3 regions of the Kluyvera fluvialis genome follow, and region 1 is predicted to be linked to each of the others. Evidence: predicted binding sites of a transcription regulator. Region 1 holds the regulator's gene; each other region holds the start of a gene.
The links. Region 1 encodes PurR, which represses purine synthesis genes. Its sites were predicted from a motif close to CANGCAAACGTTTGCNTG; they were not measured.
Positions count from the first base shown of each region.

Region 1 (6,998 bases):
TATTCAAATCACCTCACTAAGCGAAGACTACTGGGTTCGCCACTACGTTGGCGCGCGTCGCGTGGTTACGCCGAAGACCATTCGTTAATCACTTACCCCGTTTGTTAATAAACGGGGTAAGCTTATCTTTTATCTCACCTTTTAATTTGCTACCCTGTCCTTACTCAGTACAAGGTTATTGAGTAAACAAACTATAAGAAGGAGAGTAGCAATGTCGTTCGAATTACCTGCATTACCGTATGCCAAAGACGCTCTGGTTCCACATATTTCCGTGGAAACGCTGGAGTACCACTATGGTAAACATCACCAGACTTACGTCACCAACCTGAATAACCTGATCAAAGGCACTGCCTTTGAAGGTAAAACACTGGAAGAGATCGTTCGTACATCTGAAGGTGGCGTGTTCAATAACGCCGCTCAGGTCTGGAACCACACGTTCTACTGGAACTGCCTGGCTCCGAACGCCGGTGGTGAACCGACTGGCGCAGTCGCTGAAGCCATTAACCGCTCATTTGGTAGCTTCGCGGAATTTAAAGCGCAGTTTACTGATGCCGCAGTGAAAAACTTCGGCGCAGGCTGGACGTGGTTGGTGAAAAAAGCAGACGGCTCTCTGGCTATCGTATCGACGTCCAATGCGGCAACTCCGCTGACGACCGATGCTAAACCGCTGCTGACCGTTGATGTGTGGGAACATGCTTACTACATCGACTACCGCAATGCGCGCCCTAACTATCTGGAGCACTTCTGGGCTCTGGTTAACTGGGCGTTTGTGGCCGAGAACTTAGCGGCATAAGAAATGACGCAGAAGGGAATCCCCTTCTGCGTTTTTTATTAACTGACGAGCGCTTCTTCACCGCGAGAACGGCTGCTAAAGAACACAACCAGCAGAGCTAAACCAGCGACAATCGCCCCCATCACCGGCACAAAACTGTAACCCAGGCCGCCTGAAATCACCGCCCCACCGGCCACAGCCCCCAACGCGTTACCCAGGTTAAATGCCCCGATATTGACCGATGACGACAGCCCCGGCGCTTCGCTGGCAACGCGCATCACACGCATCTGTAACGGTGGTACAACCGCAAAGGTCGCTGCGCCCCAAATCACCATACTCACCGCCGCACCAATTTCGGTACGTGCGAGGAATGGGATCGCCAGCATGATAAGCATCAGCAGCAGCAAGAAGCCTTTCAACGTGCCGCTCACCGAACGGTCGGCAAATTTGCCGCCAAGATAGTTACCGATGGAGAAACCAACGCCAATCAACACCAGCATCAGCGTGATAAAGCCGGATGACGCGTCGGTTATCGTGTGCAGCACCGGAGAAATATAGGTATAGAGGGTAAACATTGCCCCTGCGCCCAGAACGGTGGTTAACAGCGCCGAAAGCACCTGCGGGCGCACCAGCACCGCCAATTCACGTTTAACATCCGGTTTTTCACCCGCGCCGCCTTTCGGCAGTGACAGCCACAGGCTAATCATCGCAATCACGCCCAACCCCGCCGTTGCCAAAAACGACATACGCCAGCCAATAGTTTCGCCAAGCCAGGTCGCCGCCGGAACGCCGCCGATATTGGCGATAGTCAGCCCCATAAACATGGTCGCGACCGCGCTGGCCTGTTTGTGTTTGGGCACTACGCTTGCCGCCACTACCGAACCTAAACCAAAGAATGCGCCGTGGTTAAGGCTGGTAATAATGCGCGATAACATCAATGTGGTGTAATCCGGCGACAGCGCCGAGAGCACATTACCGAGGGTAAATATCGCCATCAGGAAGATAAGCGCATTGCGTCGCCCACGGTGCGATAACAGCAGCGTCATCAACGGAGCACCCACCATCACCCCAACCGCATAAGCGCTGATCAACATTCCCGCAACGGGAATTGAGACATCCACACCCTTCGCAATTACCGGCAAAAGGCCCATCGGGGAGAACTCGGTAGTGCCAATGCCAAAAGCCCCAATGGCGAGCGCCAATAATGGGAAATTAATTTTCATGCCATAACTCCGGTTAGCCGCATCGAGAGTGCGACATCAATATGATGTTAAAAGCATGACATTAATCACAGAAAAGCAGAAGCGTACAAAATAGCAAAAGATTATTGCTTATTTGCTAACAATCGGATGATGAGGGAGCGGCAGCCCCCTCACAGGGGAATTAATGCAGGATGGCAGTGAACGCTGCGGCGACAATCAGCGCAAGCGTTACAACGGTAGTAGAGAGCGACAGCTTAAGTTCGGTACTCATCAATTTTTCTCCTTTTTATTGCTACAGCAAAACTGACCTTACTCATTTTTGCACAGTTAATCATAAAAATCTTCACAGATTTAGCAGGATGTTTGTTTTTGCTCTTCCACTTTGCGTCAAGATAGGCCAAAATTCGACGCTTATTTAAAAGCGTACCGGCCATTGACCCCCTCCTGTCGTCCTGTATCGTTTTCCCGGCGAATCGCAATTCACAAATTGCGCCAGGGTGTGTGAAGGCAAACGTTTTCCTTTCGATTTTTTCAGGGGCAGGCCAGGGTCTGGAGTGAGATGGAATGGCAACTATTAAAGATGTAGCGAAGCGCGCAAACGTTTCCACTACAACCGTATCACATGTAATTAACAAAACGCGTTTTGTCGCCGAGGAAACGCGTGAAGCGGTCTGGGCGGCGATTAAAGAGTTGCACTACTCGCCAAGCGCCGTTGCCCGTAGCCTGAAGGTTAATCACACCAAATCCATTGGTTTGTTAGCCACCAGCAGCGAAGCGGCCTACTTTGCCGAAATTATCGAAGCCGTTGAGAAAAACTGCTTCGAAAAAGGCTATACGCTGATTCTGGGTAACGCGTGGAACAACCTGGAAAAACAGCGCGCCTATCTGTCGATGATGGCGCAAAAACGCGTAGATGGCCTGTTGGTCATGTGCTCTGAGTATCCAGAGCCTCTGCTGACGATGCTCGAAGAATATCGCCACATCCCAATGGTGGTGATGGACTGGGGCGAAGCCAAAGCCGACTTTACCGATTCGGTAATCGATAACGCCTTTGAAGGCGGCTATATGGCTGGCCGTTATCTGATCGAACGCGGTCATCGCGATATCGGCGTGATCCCAGGGCCGCTGGAGCGCAACACCGGCGCCGGGCGTCTGGCGGGCTTTATGAAAGCGATGGAAGAGGTACAAATCAACGTACCGGCTAACTGGATTGTACAAGGCGATTTTGAGCCAGAATCCGGCTATCGCGCGATGCAGCAAATTTTGTCGCAGCATCCTCGCCCAACCGCTATCTTTTGCGGTGGCGATATCATGGCGATGGGCGCGCTGTGCGCCGCTGACGAAATGGGGCTGCGCGTGCCGCAGGACATTTCGCTGATCGGTTATGATAATGTGCGTAACTCGCGCTTCTTTACCCCAGCGCTGACAACCATTCACCAGCCGAAAGATTCGCTTGGTGAAACAGCCTTCAATATGCTGATGGACAGAATTGTCAGCAAGCGCGAAGAGTCACAGTCGATTGAAGTCCACCCGCGTCTTATCGAGCGTCGCTCGGTTGCCGATGGTCCTTATCGCGATTACCGTCGTTAATCGCTTTTTGCGGATGCCCTACTCGGGCGTCCGCAGCCACTCTTGATTTAACGTTTCACTGTCGCCCAAATATTCCAGCAACCAGCTTAACGCCGGAGAAGCATCGCTTTGCTGCCACGTCAGGCAACAGGCGGCATCCTGGAAAGGGTTTTCCAGCTCCAGCGCGACCCATTCACCGCTTTCCAGCCACGGTTGCGCCACGTGCCCCGGCACCATCGCCACACATAACCCCGCCGAAATACAGGTTTCTGATGATGCCCAATCCGGCACGACCACCCTTTTTTGGTTATCCAGCAGCCAGGTTGTCCGTTTTGGCAACGAGCGCGAGGTATCTTCGCGCACCAACGATGGCCAGTTGCGCAACACATCGTCGCTCAATGGCCCCGTCATTTTCGCCAGCGGATGCGAGCCAGACACCACGCAGTGCCAGTTGAGCATCCCCATATCACGAAAGGCAAAGCGCCCCCCGACAGGAATCGCCTGCGTTGCGCCGATCGCTAACTCCACGCGACCGTCAGCTAATGCATCCCACACGCCGTTGAACACTTCCTGGTACACAATCAGCTCAACGTCGCTGAAATGACGATAGAAATCGACAATCAGTTGCCGGGTGCGCTGTGGCTTGACGATGTTATCCACGGCAATCGCCAACTGCCCGCGCCAACCATTCGCTATCTGCTGGCACTGCTGACGGGTGATCTGCATTTTTTTGATAACAGATCGCCCTTCTTTTAAAAACCATGCTCCGGCTGGCGTCAGTTCAACGTCACGATGGCGACGTTCAAACAGCGGCACAGCAAGCCACTCCTCTAACTGACGTACCGTGTAGCTTACAGCAGAAGGCACACGGTGCAGCTCCTGTGCGGCAGCGCTGAAACTGCCGTTACGCGCAACTGCATCAACCACTTCCAGCGAATATTCAGACCACATTTTCTGCCTGCAAAAATTTTGAATCCATGACTCAAATATTAGCGTTTCACAAGCTCGAATGCACTCTCTACACTCAGCGACTCTGTTCACTAACAATAAAAAGGGCGATTTATGCAACCTGGGAAAGGTTTTTTAGTTTGGCTCGCAGGGCTTAGCGTGCTGGGCTTTCTGGCCACCGATATGTATCTACCTGCATTTGCTGCCATCCAGCAAGACTTACAAACCCCAGCGTCTGCGGTCAGTGCCAGCCTGAGCCTGTTCCTCGCCGGTTTCGCAGTAGCACAACTACTGTGGGGGCCGTTGTCCGACCGCTACGGGCGCAAGCCCATTTTGCTGACGGGGTTAACCATTTTCGCTATCGGCTGTCTGGGGATGCTGTGGGTGCGCGATGGCACTACGCTGCTGGTACTGCGCTTTGTTCAGGCGGTAGGCGTCTGTGCGGCGGCAGTCACCTGGCAGGCGATGGTCACCGATTACTATCCACCGCAGCGCACTAACCGTATTTTCGCCACGATTATGCCGCTGGTCGGGCTGTCTCCGGCACTGGCGCCTCTGCTGGGCAGTTGGTTGCTGGCGCATTTCGACTGGCAGGCGATTTTTGCCACGTTGTTTATCATCACGTTGGTGTTGATGCTGCCTGCCCTGCGCCTGAAACCCGCGCACCACAATGCGACGTCCAGCGAAGAAAAACTGACCTTTATGCGCCTGCTGCGCAGCAAAGATTATCGCGGTAACGTGCTGATCTACGCCGCCTGCTCCGCCAGTTTCTTCGCCTGGCTGACCGGTTCGCCGTTTATTCTGCATGATATGGGCTACAGCCCAACGGTGATTGGCCTGAGCTATGTGCCGCAAACCATCGCGTTCTTAATCGGTGGTTACGGCTGCCGCTCGGCGTTGCAAAAGTGGCAAGGTTCGCAAATGCTGCCGTGGCTGTTGGTGGTGTTTGGTTTAAGCGTCATCGCAACATGGGCCGTTGGCCTGGCGGAAAATGTCTCGCTGACCGCCCTGCTCATTCCGTTCTGCCTGATGGCAACGGTTAACGGCGCTATTTACCCGATTGTGGTCGCCCAGGCGTTGAAGCCATTCCCACAGGCCACCGGGCGCGCGGCAGCGCTGCAAAATACCTTACAGTTGGGGCTGTGCTTCCTGGCAAGCCTTGCCGTCTCTACGCTTATCGCCACACCACTGTTGACCACCACCAGTGTAATGTTAGCGACCGTACTGCTCGCCGGTATTGGCTACAGAATGCAGTTAGCCGCCCGTCGCGCTGAGCGGGAAACGCAACAAACCGCCTCGCACGCTTAAATATCATTGATATCAATGTTATAAAACAGTTAGGACGCTAGGATTTTTTTGTTGAATCAACAAACTTAGCGTCCTATACTGGATTGGCATCACATAATTAATAGCGATTTTATTTATTAAACGAGAGCGGGATGCCTCCGTTTACACCATGGATTGGCTTTCGGTAAGGGATTCTTCCCTTCCTCTGTGCTACGTCAGATAGCAGGCTCACGATTTTTCGTGACATTTCTCACAAACTCAAAAAAGCGTCTACGCTGTTTGAAATTTCTGATCATCAGGTCGGGATGGAGAGGCTATGAGCTCATCGTGTATAGAAGAAGTCAATGTACCGGACGATGACTGGTATCGTATTGTTAGCGAGCTGCTAAACCGGGCAAGCGTTGAAATCAATGGCAACGCGCCTTGCGATATTCAGGTCAAAAATCCGCAGTTTTTCAAACGTGTATTACAAGAAGGTTCGCTAGGCCTTGGCGAAAGTTATATGGACGGTTGGTGGGAATGCGATCGTTTAGATATTTTTTTCGACAAAGTGCTACGCGCCGGATTAGAAAACCAACTCCCACATCATTTCAAAGATACGCTTCGCGTCGCGGGTGCACGGCTATTTAACCTGCAAAGCCGCAAACGCGCCTGGATGGTCGGTAAAGAGCACTACGACCTCGGCAACGATCTTTTTAGCCGCATGCTTGACCCTTATATGCAATATTCCTGCGGCTACTGGAAAGAAGCGCAAACGCTGGAAGAAGCGCAACAAGCCAAGCTTGAGCTTATCTGCCAGAAATTGCAGCTAAAACCCGGAATGAGCGTGCTGGATATCGGCTGTGGCTGGGGGGGTTTAGCGGCGTATATGGCGAAGAACTACGGTGTGAAAGTGATGGGCGTGACCATTTCCGCTGAACAGCAAAAAATGGCGCAAACGCGCTGTGAAGGGCTGGATGTCACTATTTTGCTTCAGGATTATCGCGACCTACACGAACAGTTTGACCGTATCGTCTCCGTCGGGATGTTCGAGCACGTCGGCCCGAAAAACTACGATACCTATTTTGCCGTTGTTGACCGCAATTTAAAACCTGACGGTTTATTCTTACTGCACACTATCGGTTCGAAAAAAACCGACAATAATGTTGATCCGTGGATTAACAAATACATCTTTCCGAATGGCTGTTTGCCTTCCGTTCGCCAGATTGCCAACGCCAGCG
Region 1 covers NZ_AP046142.1:2,392,141-2,399,138, reverse strand. Annotated here, with positions in the region: gene AC6I4B_RS11450 (C40 family peptidase) at 1-88, shown strand, start outside; gene sodB (superoxide dismutase [Fe]) at 212-793, shown strand; gene AC6I4B_RS11440 (MFS transporter) at 832-1,995, opposite strand; gene cydH (cytochrome bd-I oxidase subunit CydH) at 2,156-2,245, opposite strand; gene AC6I4B_RS11430 (hypothetical protein) at 2,229-2,408, opposite strand; gene purR (HTH-type transcriptional repressor PurR) at 2,539-3,564, shown strand; gene punR (DNA-binding transcriptional activator PunR) at 3,583-4,494, opposite strand; gene punC (purine nucleoside transporter PunC) at 4,606-5,799, shown strand; gene cfa (cyclopropane fatty acyl phospholipid synthase) at 6,095-6,998, shown strand, end outside.

Region 2 (6,998 bases), 730 kb from region 1:
TAACTGTGCCACGTCTTTTTGTTCGAAGGTGATAAGCTCGCCAATGCCCGCGCGACGGGCGTTGCTGCGCGCAATTTCAACGACGCGACGGTCGGTATCAGAGCCATAGAAACGAGACTCATAAGCCGCCAGACCGGCACGAGCACGAGTTTGCGCTTCGGCTTTCACTTCCTGCCACACCACTTCGTCGTGATGCGCCCAGCCGCCAAAACCCCAATGGCCGCGATGCAGCCCTGGCGCACGGTCAGTTGCCCACATAGCGGCTTCAATCAGCAGTGTGCCGGAACCACACATCGGATCGAGCAGCGGTGTGCCTGGAACCCAACCGGAGCGCATCACGATCGCCGCCGCAAGGTTCTCTTTGATAGGCGCAAGGCCGGTACGATCGCGATAGCCGCGCAGGTGCAGGCCTTCACCGCTGAGATCAAGAGAGATATACGCCGTTTCTTTATTCAGGCGTACGTTGATGCGCATGTCCGGGTTTTCACGATCGACATTCGGACGCGGCAGATTCTTACGGGTGAAGGCATCGACGATGGCATCTTTAACCTTCAACGCGCCGTACTGGCTGTTACGGATAGTGTCGTTCAGCCCATTAAAGCTCACGGCAAAAGTGGCATCCGGGGTGAAGATCTCTGTCCAGTCAATGGCTTGAACGCCAAGATAAAGATCGAGATCGCTCCAGACGCTACACTCTCCGAGCGGCATCATGATGCGCGAAGCCAGGCGACTCCACATCAGGCTTTGGTAAAGAAGGCGCGTGTCTCCCTGAAAATGGACCCCACCCTGGGTAATTTTGCACTCTTGCGCGCCCAGACCTTCCAGTTCAGTTTTTAACAGCTCTTCCAGCCCACGGGCCGTACTGGCAAACAGAGAATTCATATCGTCACTTTTACTCGCAGAAAATTGTTGCGCATTATAGCCAATCTGCGTCCCATGTCATAAAGTTAAAGGCTTATTTTCGACTCAGGGACAGCGTCATGGCTACGTTATCGCGACTTTTTGTTCATCCGGTGAAATCAATGCGCGGAATTGGGCTTACCCACGCCTTTGCTGATATTAGCGGGCTGGCGTTTGACCGCATTTTTATGATCACCGAACCTGATGGCACCTTTATTACCGCCAGGCAGTTCCCGGCGATGGTGCGTTTTACCCCTGCAGTCCTTCACGATGGTTTACATCTCACCGCACCTGACGGCAGCAGCGCGCTGGTGCGATTTGCTGATTTCGCCGGGCAGGCGTCACCGACCGAGGTATGGGGCAACCATTTTACCTCGCGTATCGCGCCAGATGCCATTAATCAGTGGCTATCGCCGTTTTTTAAACGCGATGTCCAACTGCGTTGGCTGGGTTCAGACCTCACCCGTCGGGTGAAACGCCACGATGCCGTGCCGCTCTCTTTCGCCGATGGTTTCCCATTTTTGCTCACTAACGAGGCCTCACTGCGCGACCTTCAAAGCCGCTGCCGAGCCAGCGTGAGCATGGAGCAGTTCCGGCCTAATCTGGTGGTCACTGGTGTTGAGGCCTGGGCTGAAGATAGCTGGAAAACCGTGCGTATTGGCGAGGTCGTTTTCGATGTTGCCAAACCGTGTAGTCGCTGCATCTTTACCACCATTAGCCCAGAAAAAGGGCAAAAACACCCTGCGGGTGAACCGCTCAGCACTTTACAGTCGTTTCGTACCGACCCCAGCAGCGGTGATGTTGATTTCGGCCAGAACTTAATTGCCCGCAATAGTGGCGTGGTACGCGTTGGCGATAGCGTGGAAATTCTCGCCACTGGCCCGGCTAAAATTTATGGCGCAGGAAAAACGGACGACGCAGTTGCACCACAAATTCAGCAAGACGCACAGGTAGAAATTGACTGGGAAGGGCAAGCGTTTAATGGCAATAATCAGCAGATTTTGCTGGAGCAATTAGAACAACAAGGAATCCGCGTTCCTTACTCTTGCCGTGCAGGGCTTTGCGGCAGTTGCCGCGTCACACTGGTGGAAGGTGAAGTCAGCCCATTAAAGAAAAGCGCAATACGCGATGATGGCACTATTTTGAGCTGTAGCTGTGTGCCGAAAACAGCGCTGAAGTTGATGCGTTAAACGGCCTGTTCCAGGCTGTAACCGTCCAGCCCCGGCTGCGGTTGCAGCCTGTCGTTCATGACTTTAATCGGATCACCCAGTTGCATCGTGCGCCCTGCCAGCAGCAGTGCGGGTTGTGCAAGTAGGCACAGCGCGGCGTTTTCACCCGGCTCGACCACTAACAGATTAACCTGGCTGTCATCATCGCTCAGCCACACGCTCGCAGCATCACCGATGACCGGAGACCAGGCGTCGTCGTGAGCACGGAAATGCCAGCTTTTCGGCATTTGTGGTTTCAGAAAACGAATCGCCACCAGCGCATTTAAAATTAATTCGGCACGGTGTTCTTTAGACAGCAAGAGATCACGGCATTTCTCTTCAAAGGAAAAATAAAGCGCGGCGTCATCGACGCAAAAACCGGTTGGCGCAAAAGCATCAGGCGTTAACATGCGGCGAGCAAAACGTGAGCGAAACAACATACCGTTGGCTAAATCGAGCATCATTCTGTCGTGCTCTTCATCATAATACCAGCGCCAGTTATCATCCGGTTTAATTCGCATTTATCACCCCTATCAATTCCCGCCTCCAATGCTTTGCCTGTTCTTCCGTTTCATTGCTTAGCCCTAAATAATAAAAGACCAATATGTTTAAATAAGCAACAATGTGGAAATATAAAACAACCAGGGCCGGAAATAAAGCCCTGGATCACATTACGGGGAAAAAGACTAGATGTGTCTGACGATTTCTTTAATCAGCGGTGGGCCTTTAAAAATAAAGCCGGAATAAATCTGCACCAATGATGCACCAGCCGCCATTTTTTCACGCGCGGCAATCACCGAGTCGATACCACCGACGCCAATAATAGGTAGCTGGCCTTTTAATTCCGCCGACAGCATACGAATAATCTCGGTGCTTTTTAATTGTAATGGACGACCGCTTAAGCCACCCGTTTCATCACAATTTTTCATCCCCTGAACCAGAGAACGATCTAATGTCGTATTGGTTGCAATGACGCCATCAATATTATGACGCACTAAACTGTCGGCTACCTGGATCAGTTCTTCATGAGAAAGATCGGGGGCGATCTTCACCGCCACAGGAACATATTTATGATGCTTTTCCTGCAATTCAGATTGCTTATTTTTAATACCGGCAAGCAGATCATCCAGCGCTTCACCATATTGCAAAGTACGCAGCCCTGGGGTATTTGGCGATGAGATGTTAATCGCGATATAACCGGCGTAGGCGTAGACTTTATCCATACAAATCAGATAGTCATCTTTACCCTGCTCGACCGGAGTATCTTTATTTTTACCGATATTAATACCCAGGATACCGTTGAAATGCGCTTTTTTAACGTTCTCAACCAGGTTATCAACGCCGTGGTTATTAAAGCCCATGCGGTTGATCAAACCTTCTGCATCGACAAGGCGGAACAGGCGCGGTTTATCGTTACCCGGCTGTGGACGCGGCGTGACAGTACCAATCTCTATTGAACCAAATCCCATGGCTCCTAAGGCATCAATACATTCACCATCTTTATCCAGACCCGCCGCCAAACCCAGTGGGTTTTTGAACGTCAGTCCCATACAGGTGACTGGTTTTTCCGGTACATTCTGGCGCACCAGTGCTTCCAGCGGTGTTCCGGTTATACGGCGTAATTGTTGAAACGTTAATTCATGAGCGCGCTCTGGATCGAGCTGAAAAAGTGCTTTACGAACGAAGGGATAGTACATGAACTCTCCTGGATTCCCGGTGTGCAAACCGGGGGCGTATTATGTGCGATATCGCTCAGAAAGGGAATTGACCTGTGGCAAAAAAAGCGCAATCGTTTTCTTTATCGCGGCATAGCGCTATGCGCCTATATGCATTTTCCAGTATATCTACGCCAGAAAAAGTATTTCGCCCGCCCTTTCACCTCTGACACACTCGATAAAATGTTATCAATTTTAGATTAATGTGTGTTTTTGGTTATAAGGAGAGATTATGCGCGTCATCACTTTAGCCGGTAGCCCCCGCTTCCCCTCCCGCTCCAGTGCGCTGCTGGAATACGCCAGAGAAAAGCTCTCAGCGGCAGATGTTGAAGTTTTCCACTGGCACTTGCAGAACTTTGCCCCCGAAGATTTGTTCCATGCTCGGTTTGATAGCCCCGCACTACAAACCTTAACCGAGCAGTTGAGCCATGCCGATGGGCTTATCATTGCCACGCCAGTATATAAGGCCTCGTTTGCTGGGGCATTAAAAGCCCTGCTCGACCTGCTGCCAGAGCGGGTGCTTGAAGGGAAAGTGGTATTGCCGCTGGCAACCGGTGGAACGGTAGCCCATATGTTGGCGGTCGATTACGCGCTAAAACCGGTGCTCAATGCACTGAAAGCACAAGAAATTTTGCAGGGAGTATTTGCCGACGATAGCCAGGTGACGGACTATCAGCATAAGCCGCAGTTCAGCCCGAATTTGCAAAACCGGCTCGACACGGCGTTAGAGGCATTTTGGCAGGCGCTGCACCGCCGCGATATTCGCGTTCCGGCGTTTCATCAGCAGTTTGAACAGGTATAAAAATAACGCCGGATAGCGCTGCGTTTTTCCGGCCTACAATAGACTTATCGTAGGCCGGGTAAGACGTAGCCTCCACCCGGCGTTTTAGTTACGCTAGCGCTTTAGTAATTTTCTCGTACAGATCGCCAGACAGGTTTTCCAGCCCTTTCAGCTGTTCCAGCGCCGCACGCATCAGTGCCTGACGTTTCGCGTCATAGCGTTTAAGGCGAATCAGCGGTTCAATCAGACGAGAAGCCACCTGCGGGTTACGGCTGTTCAACTCGGTCAACATTTCAACCAGGAATTGATAACCGCTACCGTCTGCTGCGTGGAACGCGGCTGGGTTGCTACCGGCAAATGCACCAATCAGCGAGCGAATACGGTTCGGGTTATTCATGCTGAAGGAGCGGTGATTCAGCAGCTTGCGAACCGTCGCCAGCACATCGTCTGCTGGGCTGGTCGCTTGCAGAATCAGCCATTTATCCATCACCAGACCATCATGATGCCATTTGTCGTCATATTCCTGCATCAGCGCATCACGGCACGGCAGTTCCGCCGCTACTGCCGCAGAAAGCGCCGCCAGCGCATCGGTCATATTATCGGCCTGATGATACTGCTGGCTCACCAGCTTATCGCCCAGCTCACGGTCGCCAAACGCCAGATAACGCAGGCAAGTATTGCGCAGCGTACGTTTGCCGATATCCGCGTGTTCAACACGGTAGCTATCAAGTTTGTTGGCGTGATAAACCGCCAGGCACTCATCGGCCAGTTCAGTCGCCAGCGTGCGAGTCAGCGCCTCGCGTACCGCCGCAATGGCAATAGGGTCGATAATCTCGAACAGCTCGGCAATTTCACTGGCAGACGGCAGCGTGAGGATTTCAGCTGCCAGCGCCGGGTCAATCTGCTCATCAAGCAGAACCGCGCGGAACGCATCGGCAACATGCACCGGCAGCGACAGCGGCTGGCCTTGCTGGTGACGCGCCACGTTCAGCTTGATATAGGTTGCGAGCAGGCTCTGCGCCGCATCCCAACGGGAGAAATCATTACGCGCATGGCGCATCAGGAACGTCAGTTGTTGATCGCTCCACTTATATTCCAGTTTCACGGGCGCAGAAAACTCACGCAGCAGCGATGGCACTGGCTGGTAGTAGACGTTATCAAACACAAACGTCTGCTCGGCCTGGGTCACGTTCAGCACGTTATGCACCGGGTGGCCATCTTTTTGCAGCGGGATCACCTTCCCTTCGTTATCGTAAAGCTCGATATCAAATGGAATATGCAGCGGGAATTTCTCTTCCTGCTCAGCGGTGGCTGGCGTGCGCTGGCGAATGGTTAAGGTGTACTGCTCGGTTTCTGGGTTGTAGTCGTCGTGAACGCTAACGACCGGAGTCCCAGCCTGGCTGTACCAGCGGCGGAAATGCGACAGGTCAACGTTCGACGCATCTTCCATCGCCTGCACAAAATCGTCACAGGTGGCCGCACTGCCGTCATGGCGTTCGAAATAGAGCTGCATCCCTTTCTGGAAGTTAGCCTCGCCCAGCAGAGTGTGCAGCATACGGATAACTTCTGCCCCTTTCTCATACACCGTTAGGGTATAGAAGTTATTCATTTCAATAACTTTATCTGGGCGAATTGGGTGCGCCATCGGGCTGGCGTCTTCCGCAAACTGAAGCCCACGCATGGTGCGCACGTTGCTGATGCGGTTAACCGCGCGAGAACCGAGGTCAGAGCTAAATTCCTGGTCGCGGAATACGGTTAAACCTTCTTTCAGGCTTAACTGGAACCAGTCACGGCAGGTCACGCGGTTCCCCGTCCAGTTATGGAAATATTCGTGACCGATAACACGCTCAATATCGAGGTAGTCTTTATCGGTGGCGGTATCGGTACGCGCCAGCACATATTTGGAGTTAAAGACGTTCAGGCCTTTATTCTCCATCGCGCCCATATTAAAGAAGTCAACGGCGACGATCATATAGATGTCGAGGTCGTACTCGAGGCCGAAACGATCTTCATCCCACTTCATCGAGTTTTTCAGCGAGGTCATCGCCCACGGCGCGCGGTCAAGGTTGCCACGGTCAACGTACAGTTCTAACGCCACATCACGCCCGGAGCGGGTTTTGAAGGTGTCGCGCAGCACGTCGAAATCACCGGCCACCAGCGCAAACAGGTAGCACGGTTTTGGGAATGGGTCTTGCCACTGCACCCAGTGGCGACCATTTTCCAGTTCGCCTTCGGCAATGCGGTTGCCGTTAGAAAGCAGGAACGGATATTTGGTTTTATCGGCGGTAATTTTTGTCGTAAAGCGCGCCAGAACGTCCGGGCGGTCAAGATACCAGGTAATATGACGGAAACCTTCCGCTTCACACTGGGTGCATAACGCTTCGCCAGACTGGT
Region 2 covers NZ_AP046142.1:3,122,179-3,129,176, forward strand. Annotated here, with positions in the region: gene rlmKL (bifunctional 23S rRNA (guanine(2069)-N(7))-methyltransferase RlmK/23S rRNA (guanine(2445)-N(2))-methyltransferase RlmL) at 1-882, opposite strand, end outside; gene AC6I4B_RS14825 (YcbX family protein) at 981-2,090, shown strand; gene zapC (cell division protein ZapC) at 2,087-2,629, opposite strand; gene pyrD (quinone-dependent dihydroorotate dehydrogenase) at 2,795-3,805, opposite strand; gene ssuE (NADPH-dependent FMN reductase) at 4,056-4,625, shown strand; gene pepN (aminopeptidase N) at 4,714-6,998, opposite strand, start outside.
Region 2: pyrD (quinone-dependent dihydroorotate dehydrogenase) is a predicted target of PurR. The motif match lies at 3,891-3,908, and genes of this name have one in related genera.

Region 3 (6,998 bases), 1.1 Mb from region 1:
ACGCCTTCGAAGCGGATCAGGTCAACACAAGAGTAGAAGTAAGGCAGCATGGTCAGCAGTACAGCGATACCGGTCAGTTCACCGAACAGGTCAGAGGCTTTACCACCGCTGGAGTTCATGATGGTGATGATGATCATCAGCGCTGTCATTTTCACAGCGGCCAGCAGCAGGCCTTTTTTCGGTACGCCGTTCGCGTCAACTTCGCCATACACTTTCGGGAAGTTACCGTCGTTTGCAGCACGTTGACCGGCCTGGCCAACCAGCATCATCCAGGAGCCGAGAGAGGTCAGGCAAGCGAATGCGGTGAATGCAGAAACCATTGGCGCAGCCCAGCTACCCATGATGGTAGAGGCGCTGATTGCAAACGGCGCGCCGGATGCTGCCATCTGAGAAGCAGGGTACATACCAGAGATAACCTGAGTCGCCAGGATATACACGACACCTGCCAGAGCAGTACCCAGCATGGTAGCCAGTGGTACGGTGCGTTTCGGATTTTTAACCATCCCGGTGCTCACTGCTGCGGATTCAACACCAACGAAGGCCCACAGGCACAGCAGGATACTTTTGATAACCGCGTGATAATCAGTCGTACCGGAGGTGTTCCAGTTTGCCTGATAAGTAGCAGCGTCAAACCAGTGCCAGCCGACAATCGCAGTGACCAGAACGGGAATCAGCACCAGAACCAGACCGATAGTGGTCAGACGGCTAACCCAAGTACCGCCCAGCATATTCACAAAGGTGAATATCCAAACGATAGCGATACAAGCCAGACCGGCTGGTACAGGGTTATTCAGAATAGGGAAGAACGTCGATAAATAAGAGACTGCGGTAATACCGATTGCCAGGTTACCAATCCAGTTTGCGTGATAATAAAGAACACCAGTCTGGAAACCGAAAGCCGGAGATAATTCACCAGCGTAAGCAATTGGGCCACCCTGCTGCGGGTTTTTAGTTGCCAGTCGGGCATATACATAAGCCAACGACATTGCACCAATAATAGAAATAACCCAACCCCAAATAGCAATACCACCGAGGCTGGCGAGGTTCGCGGGTAATAATGCAATACCGCTCCCCATCATATTCCCGGCAACAACGCCGGTGCAGGCAAATAGCCCGATCTTTTTGGCAGAACTCATGTTCGTTTCTCCTGAACAGTATTTTTAGGACCGGATCGCGAGTTGAGCAATGCGAGTGACCCGACCAACTGATGGCCATATTACTGAGCAGGCTAAGAGAAGTCCTAAAGTTAAAGTGAAATAAAAGCAAACATCAAAAAAATGAGGTCTTTATATTTTTACATTAACATGTCAAGACAAAAACTTTATATCATGAAAAGATAAAATTCGTTTAATTACAAAGGAGTAGTGGATTGATTTGAGGGGGGTAGAAATGTTGCTTCAAGGTAACAATTAATACCTCAAAGCAACATCAATATTACATTAAGACGGCAGGAGTGTAACTATGATAAAGGTCTTTGCCGCTGAGAATTACTCTTCAGTTAAAAAAGTCTGTAGATACGGGACTATTTTTTCGACAGAAGTCTGGAATACGCCATTTTCAATCCAGTACAACGTGTTGTCACCTGGGCGCAAATTGAACGCAGTAATATAGGCATCAGCCGCCAGACGATTTTCACCTTTCATTTCGTAGACTTTGCCGAGCAGAACATAATTCAGCCACGACATTTCCAGGGCAATGCTTTTATTAATCGCTTCGTATGCGTTATCAATGTTTCCCCGGCTCAGCGCATTAATCGCTTGAATACGATACAGCACCGCGCTGTCCTGAACTTCAGGCATTTTTTCTACGCGCGCTAATTCATCATTAAGCTCAACTAACTGCTTGCTATCAAAAGGCTGCTGCGAATGGCGTAATACATCGACCATGGCTTTTTGTGCATAGGCATAAGAAAAATCAGGCGACTCTTTAATAATGCTTTCCAGCAGTGAACTGGCTTTTGTTAAAGAAGGCGCATCACCCACCGACACCAGTTGTAGCGCCTGATAGAACTGCGCCAACGCCAGCGTTTGAGACAGATTCATTTGGTTGAGCTGCTTTTTCAGGCGGTCAGGCCACGGCTGCGACAGCGCGGTAGACAGGCTTTCGAACAGGTCATGCTGAATAGACTCAAGGTTATTGTCGGTGACAAAGTAACGCTTATCGAGCATGGTGGAAGAGTCGGCGTTATCGACCAACAGTACCGACATAAAGCACTGCTGCGCGCGATAATGGCGTTGGTTAACGAAGCTAATCGTCAGCGTTTTACCGGAACTGCTGGGTTCATTGACATTGTAATTGGTTTTATCGTGAACCATAAAAGTGGAATAGGTGTTCAGCGAGGTGGTGATCATCGTCCCCAGGCCAATCGCATAGGCCTGCTGCGACACCCAGTTATTACACGAGTTACCCGGCTCGAAACGCACATCAATATCGCGCGGGTTCAGTAACAGATGAGAGCGAGTCACTAGCGGATGCGGGCGCGCAATCGCCAACAACACCATCGCAATCAGCACGCCTAACGACAGTAAAAATGCGCACTGGGTCCAGAAACTGGAGTACCAATGGCGTTTTTGGGCAGATTTAGCCGAGGCGGGGGCGCTTTCTACAACGCTGGCTGCCGGTTGGGCAGACGTTGGCGTAACCTGAGGAGCGGCATCCAGTGGGCTTTCTGTATCATCAAGCCAGGTCACGGTGGCGGTTAACTGATAACCACGCTTGGGAACGGTAATGATGTACTCGGCGTTGCTATCCGCACCGTCGCGCAATGATTTTCGCAGTTCAGAAATACTCTGCGTGACCACATGGCTGGTCACGATATTTCGCATCCAGATGTTATCGATAAGTTCATCGCGACTCAGCACTTCGCCCGGATGCTGGGCAAAATACATAAGTAAATCGATTAGACGAGGTTCCAGAGTGAGTTGGCGTCCTGGGCGGCTGATTTGATTAACCGAAGGCGTGACCAACCATTCCCCAACGCGTACAACCGGCTGTTGCATAGAAATGAGTTACCAAAGGAAAAGATAAATAATTAGAACCAATGATAACACAGCTCACCGCGCCGTTTTTTGACCATAATGCGCGTTGCCGGAATGCAGGGGGGGAAGAGAGGCGGGTAGATATTACCCGCCTGGAAAGAAATGATTACAGAACTTTATGTGGGCCGAAGCACTCGTAATGAATACGTTCTGCGTTTACGCCAAGCTCAACCAGTTGTTTTGCCGCATGTTGCATAAATGCGACCGGGCCGCAGAGATAGAACTGCATCTGCGGATCTTGCAGACTCTCCGCTAACGGCGCCAGCGTCATCAGGCCTTCGCTATCGAACGCGCCAGTCTGGCGATCGGCGTCAGTCGGCTCGCGATACCACAGGTGTGACGTGAAATGCGGCAGCGCTGCGCCGAGCGTTTTCACTTCATCAGCAAAAGCGTGAACGTCGCCGTTTTCTGCCGCATGGAACCAGTTAACCTGCGACGGATGGCGATTATTCGCCAGCGTGTCCAGCATCGCCAGCATTGGCGTTTGACCCACGCCACCGGAAATCAGTGTAACCGGCGTTTGTGGCGTAACGTCGAGGAAGAAATCACCCGCAGGCGCGGCTAAATAGACCACATCGCCTTCTTTTGCCGCATTATGCAGCCAGTTTGACACCTGACCGCCGTTTTCGCGTTTAACTGCAATGCGATAACCTTTGCCGTCCGGCTTGCGGGTAAGTGAGTACTGACGAATCTCCTGGAATTCAAAATCTTCCGGCTTCAGCCACACCGCCAGATACTGGCCTGGCAGGTAGTCAGCAACCGGCTGGCCATCGACAGGCTCGAACTCAAAGCTGGTGATAAGCGCGCTGCGTGGCGTTTTTTTGACGAGACGGAAGGCGCGAGTCCCTTCCCAGCCGCCGGTTTTGCTGGCGTTATCGCGGTAAATTTCCGCTTCACGGTTAATAAACACGCCTGCCAGCACGCCGTACGCTTTGCCCCATGCGTCTAACACTTCCTGGCCTGGGCTGAACATTTCATCGAGCGTCGCCAGCAGGTGGCCGCCGACAATATCGTATTGCTCTGGTTTTATCTGGAAGCTGGTGTGCTTCTGGGCAATTTTTTCTACCGCAGGCAGCAGGGCGGGCAGGTTTTCAATATTGCTGGCGTAGGCTGCAATCGCGTTGAACAGCGCTTCGCGCTGATCGCCATTGCGCTGGTTGCTCATATTGAAAATCTCTTTCAGTTCCGGGTTATGGGTAAACATCCGGTCATAAAAGTGGGCGGTCAGTTTTGGGCCGGTTTCGACCAGCAGAGGAATAGTGGCTTTTACAGTGGCGATGGTTTGAGCGTCTAGCATAGCAGGGCTTCCTTTTAGTATTACCTAATGTTGCATATTGAATGCATCTTATAAAAATACCCCTGCTTTGTAAATGGTTCTCGGTGATATTGCATCATCTCAGTTACAACATGAATAATTCACATCACAAACCTGAAAAGAAATCCGTTTCCCTGCCCAAGCCCTTTGTTACTCAATCCCTTGTGCCGCCTGAAGGTAAACGTTTGCGTAATTTCATTTGTCAAGACCTGTTATCGCAGAACTAATCAGTTATACTGTTGGCCGTTGTCCAACGGGACTGCCTTTTTCAGGTCAAAATTTTATTGTTAGCTGAGTCAGGAGATGCGGATGTTAAAGCGTGAAATGAACATTGCCGATTATGATGCCGAATTGTGGCAGGCTATGGAGCAAGAAAAAGTACGTCAGGAAGAGCACATTGAACTGATCGCCTCCGAAAACTACACCAGCCCGCGAGTGATGCAGGCTCAGGGTTCTCAGCTGACCAACAAATATGCTGAAGGTTATCCGGGCAAGCGTTATTACGGCGGCTGCGAATATGTCGATGTCGTAGAACAACTGGCGATTGACCGTGCGAAAGCACTGTTTGGCGCTGACTATGCTAACGTCCAACCGCACTCCGGCTCCCAGGCTAACTTCGCGGTCTACACCGCGCTGCTGCAACCGGGCGATACCGTTCTGGGTATGAACCTGGCGCAAGGTGGTCACTTGACTCACGGTTCCCCAGTTAACTTCTCTGGCAAACTGTACAACATCATCCCTTACGGGATTGATGAGTCCGGTAAAATTGACTACGAAGATATGGCGAAGCAGGCGCAAGAGCACAAACCGAAGATGATCATCGGTGGCTTCTCTGCTTACTCCGGTGTGGTTGATTGGGCAAAAATGCGTGAAATCGCTGACAGCATCGGCGCATATCTGTTTGTTGATATGGCGCACGTTGCCGGTCTGATTGCCGCTGGCGTTTACCCGAACCCAGTTCCACACGCTCACGTTGTGACCACCACCACCCACAAAACGCTGGCTGGTCCACGCGGTGGCCTGATTCTGGCGAAAGGCGGTGACGAAGAGCTGTACAAAAAACTGAACTCTGCTGTTTTCCCTAGCGCTCAGGGCGGCCCACTGATGCACGTTATCGCCGCTAAAGCCGTCGCGCTGAAAGAAGCGATGGAGCCAGAGTTCAAAGTCTACCAGCAGCAGGTTGCGAAAAACGCCAAAGCGATGGTGGAAGTGTTCCTGAACCGTGGTTACAAAGTGGTTTCTGGCGGTACGGAAAACCACCTGTTCTTGCTGGATCTGGTGGATAAAAACCTGACCGGTAAAGAAGCTGATGCCGCGCTGGGTCGCGCCAACATCACCGTCAACAAAAACAGCGTACCTAACGATCCGAAGAGCCCGTTTGTGACTTCCGGTATCCGTATTGGATCGCCTGCGATCACCCGTCGCGGTTTCAAAGAAGCTGAAGCGAAAGAGCTGGCTGGCTGGATGTGTGACGTGCTGGACAACATCAATGATGAAGCGGTTATCGAGCGCATCAAAGGTAAAGTTCTGGATATCTGCGCACGCTTCCCTGTTTACGCGTAAGGTTTCGGCCTGGCGCTTTGGCGTAATGCTTGTCAGTGAAAGCGCAGCATACCGTTCACCTGATGTTTTGTAGAACGCTGAAGCACCTGTTCCTGTGAACAGGTAGAGGGGGACTGCCGAGTCCCCTTGACAATGCCCTCAGGCCCCGCAGGGAAATCGGTGCTTGGCACTACGCTGGCCTGCGAACTCCAGCCTGGCGCGGCGAAACTCGACATCCTGTCTCGGTTCACCTCAGCCCGCCATCCCTGGCGGTCTGACCTTGTCTTCCTTTCTCCGGCTCGCCGATTTCCATGGGGACTCATGGGTTTCAGCAACACAGGCTATTCATTCAAAGACCGCAACTCGCAGCGATACTAAAAGTAGAAATCCGCTTAACTGACAAGCGTTACGGCTCATGCCGGCCTTTTATATTGCCTGATGGATCAGGCTGACAACGATTATCCGGTGTTTACCGGCGGTCAAGCGACAGTGAACCTGGCCCGACAATCGCCAGCAGTAAAAACGCCCCTGCAATACTGACGTTTTTATAGAAATTAATCATATTCGGCATTACCGCATCCCCGGACATATTCCAGTAATGGTGTCCAATTACTGCGGTTCCCAGCGTATAAAAGATAAAAATAACCGCCAGCGGACGGGTGAAGAACCCCAATACAATGAGGATCGCCGCCGGGACTTCCATAATAATGGCGATAATCGCCGATAACGTGGGCATTGGCGCGCCCGACGACGCCATATATTGCACCGTGCCATCGAAGCCCAGCAGTTTGGGATAACCGAAAATAATAAACAGCAGCACCACGGCAACGCGAGCAATTAACAGCAACAGCGAGCGTGATGCACCAAAATCAAAATAGCGTAATGCGTTCATGATAATTCCGTTATGTCAGTACGTATGATTTAAACGTAATACACAACTTTTCTCTTCGCCATGAAGAGTGAAAATTTATCATCAATTGCTTCTGCCACTTCTACGGAGAGTTTTCGCGTTATTTTCTCGCGCGCGAAGGCGAGGAAAACGGTGGTTTTTAATTGCAGAGTATCGCCTGTTAGAAAAAGGGCGAGCCGAAGCCCGCCTTGAG
Region 3 covers NZ_AP046142.1:1,338,642-1,345,639, forward strand. Annotated here, with positions in the region: gene cadB (cadaverine/lysine antiporter) at 1-1,136, opposite strand, end outside; gene cadC (lysine decarboxylation/transport transcriptional activator CadC) at 1,488-2,999, opposite strand; gene hmpA (NO-inducible flavohemoprotein) at 3,145-4,335, opposite strand; gene glyA (serine hydroxymethyltransferase) at 4,663-5,916, shown strand; gene AC6I4B_RS06525 (hypothetical protein) at 5,949-6,131, opposite strand; gene AC6I4B_RS06530 (DoxX family protein) at 6,365-6,787, opposite strand; gene AC6I4B_RS06535 (hypothetical protein) at 6,817-6,998, opposite strand, start outside.
Region 3: glyA (serine hydroxymethyltransferase) is a predicted target of PurR. The motif match lies at 4,528-4,545, and genes of this name have one in related genera.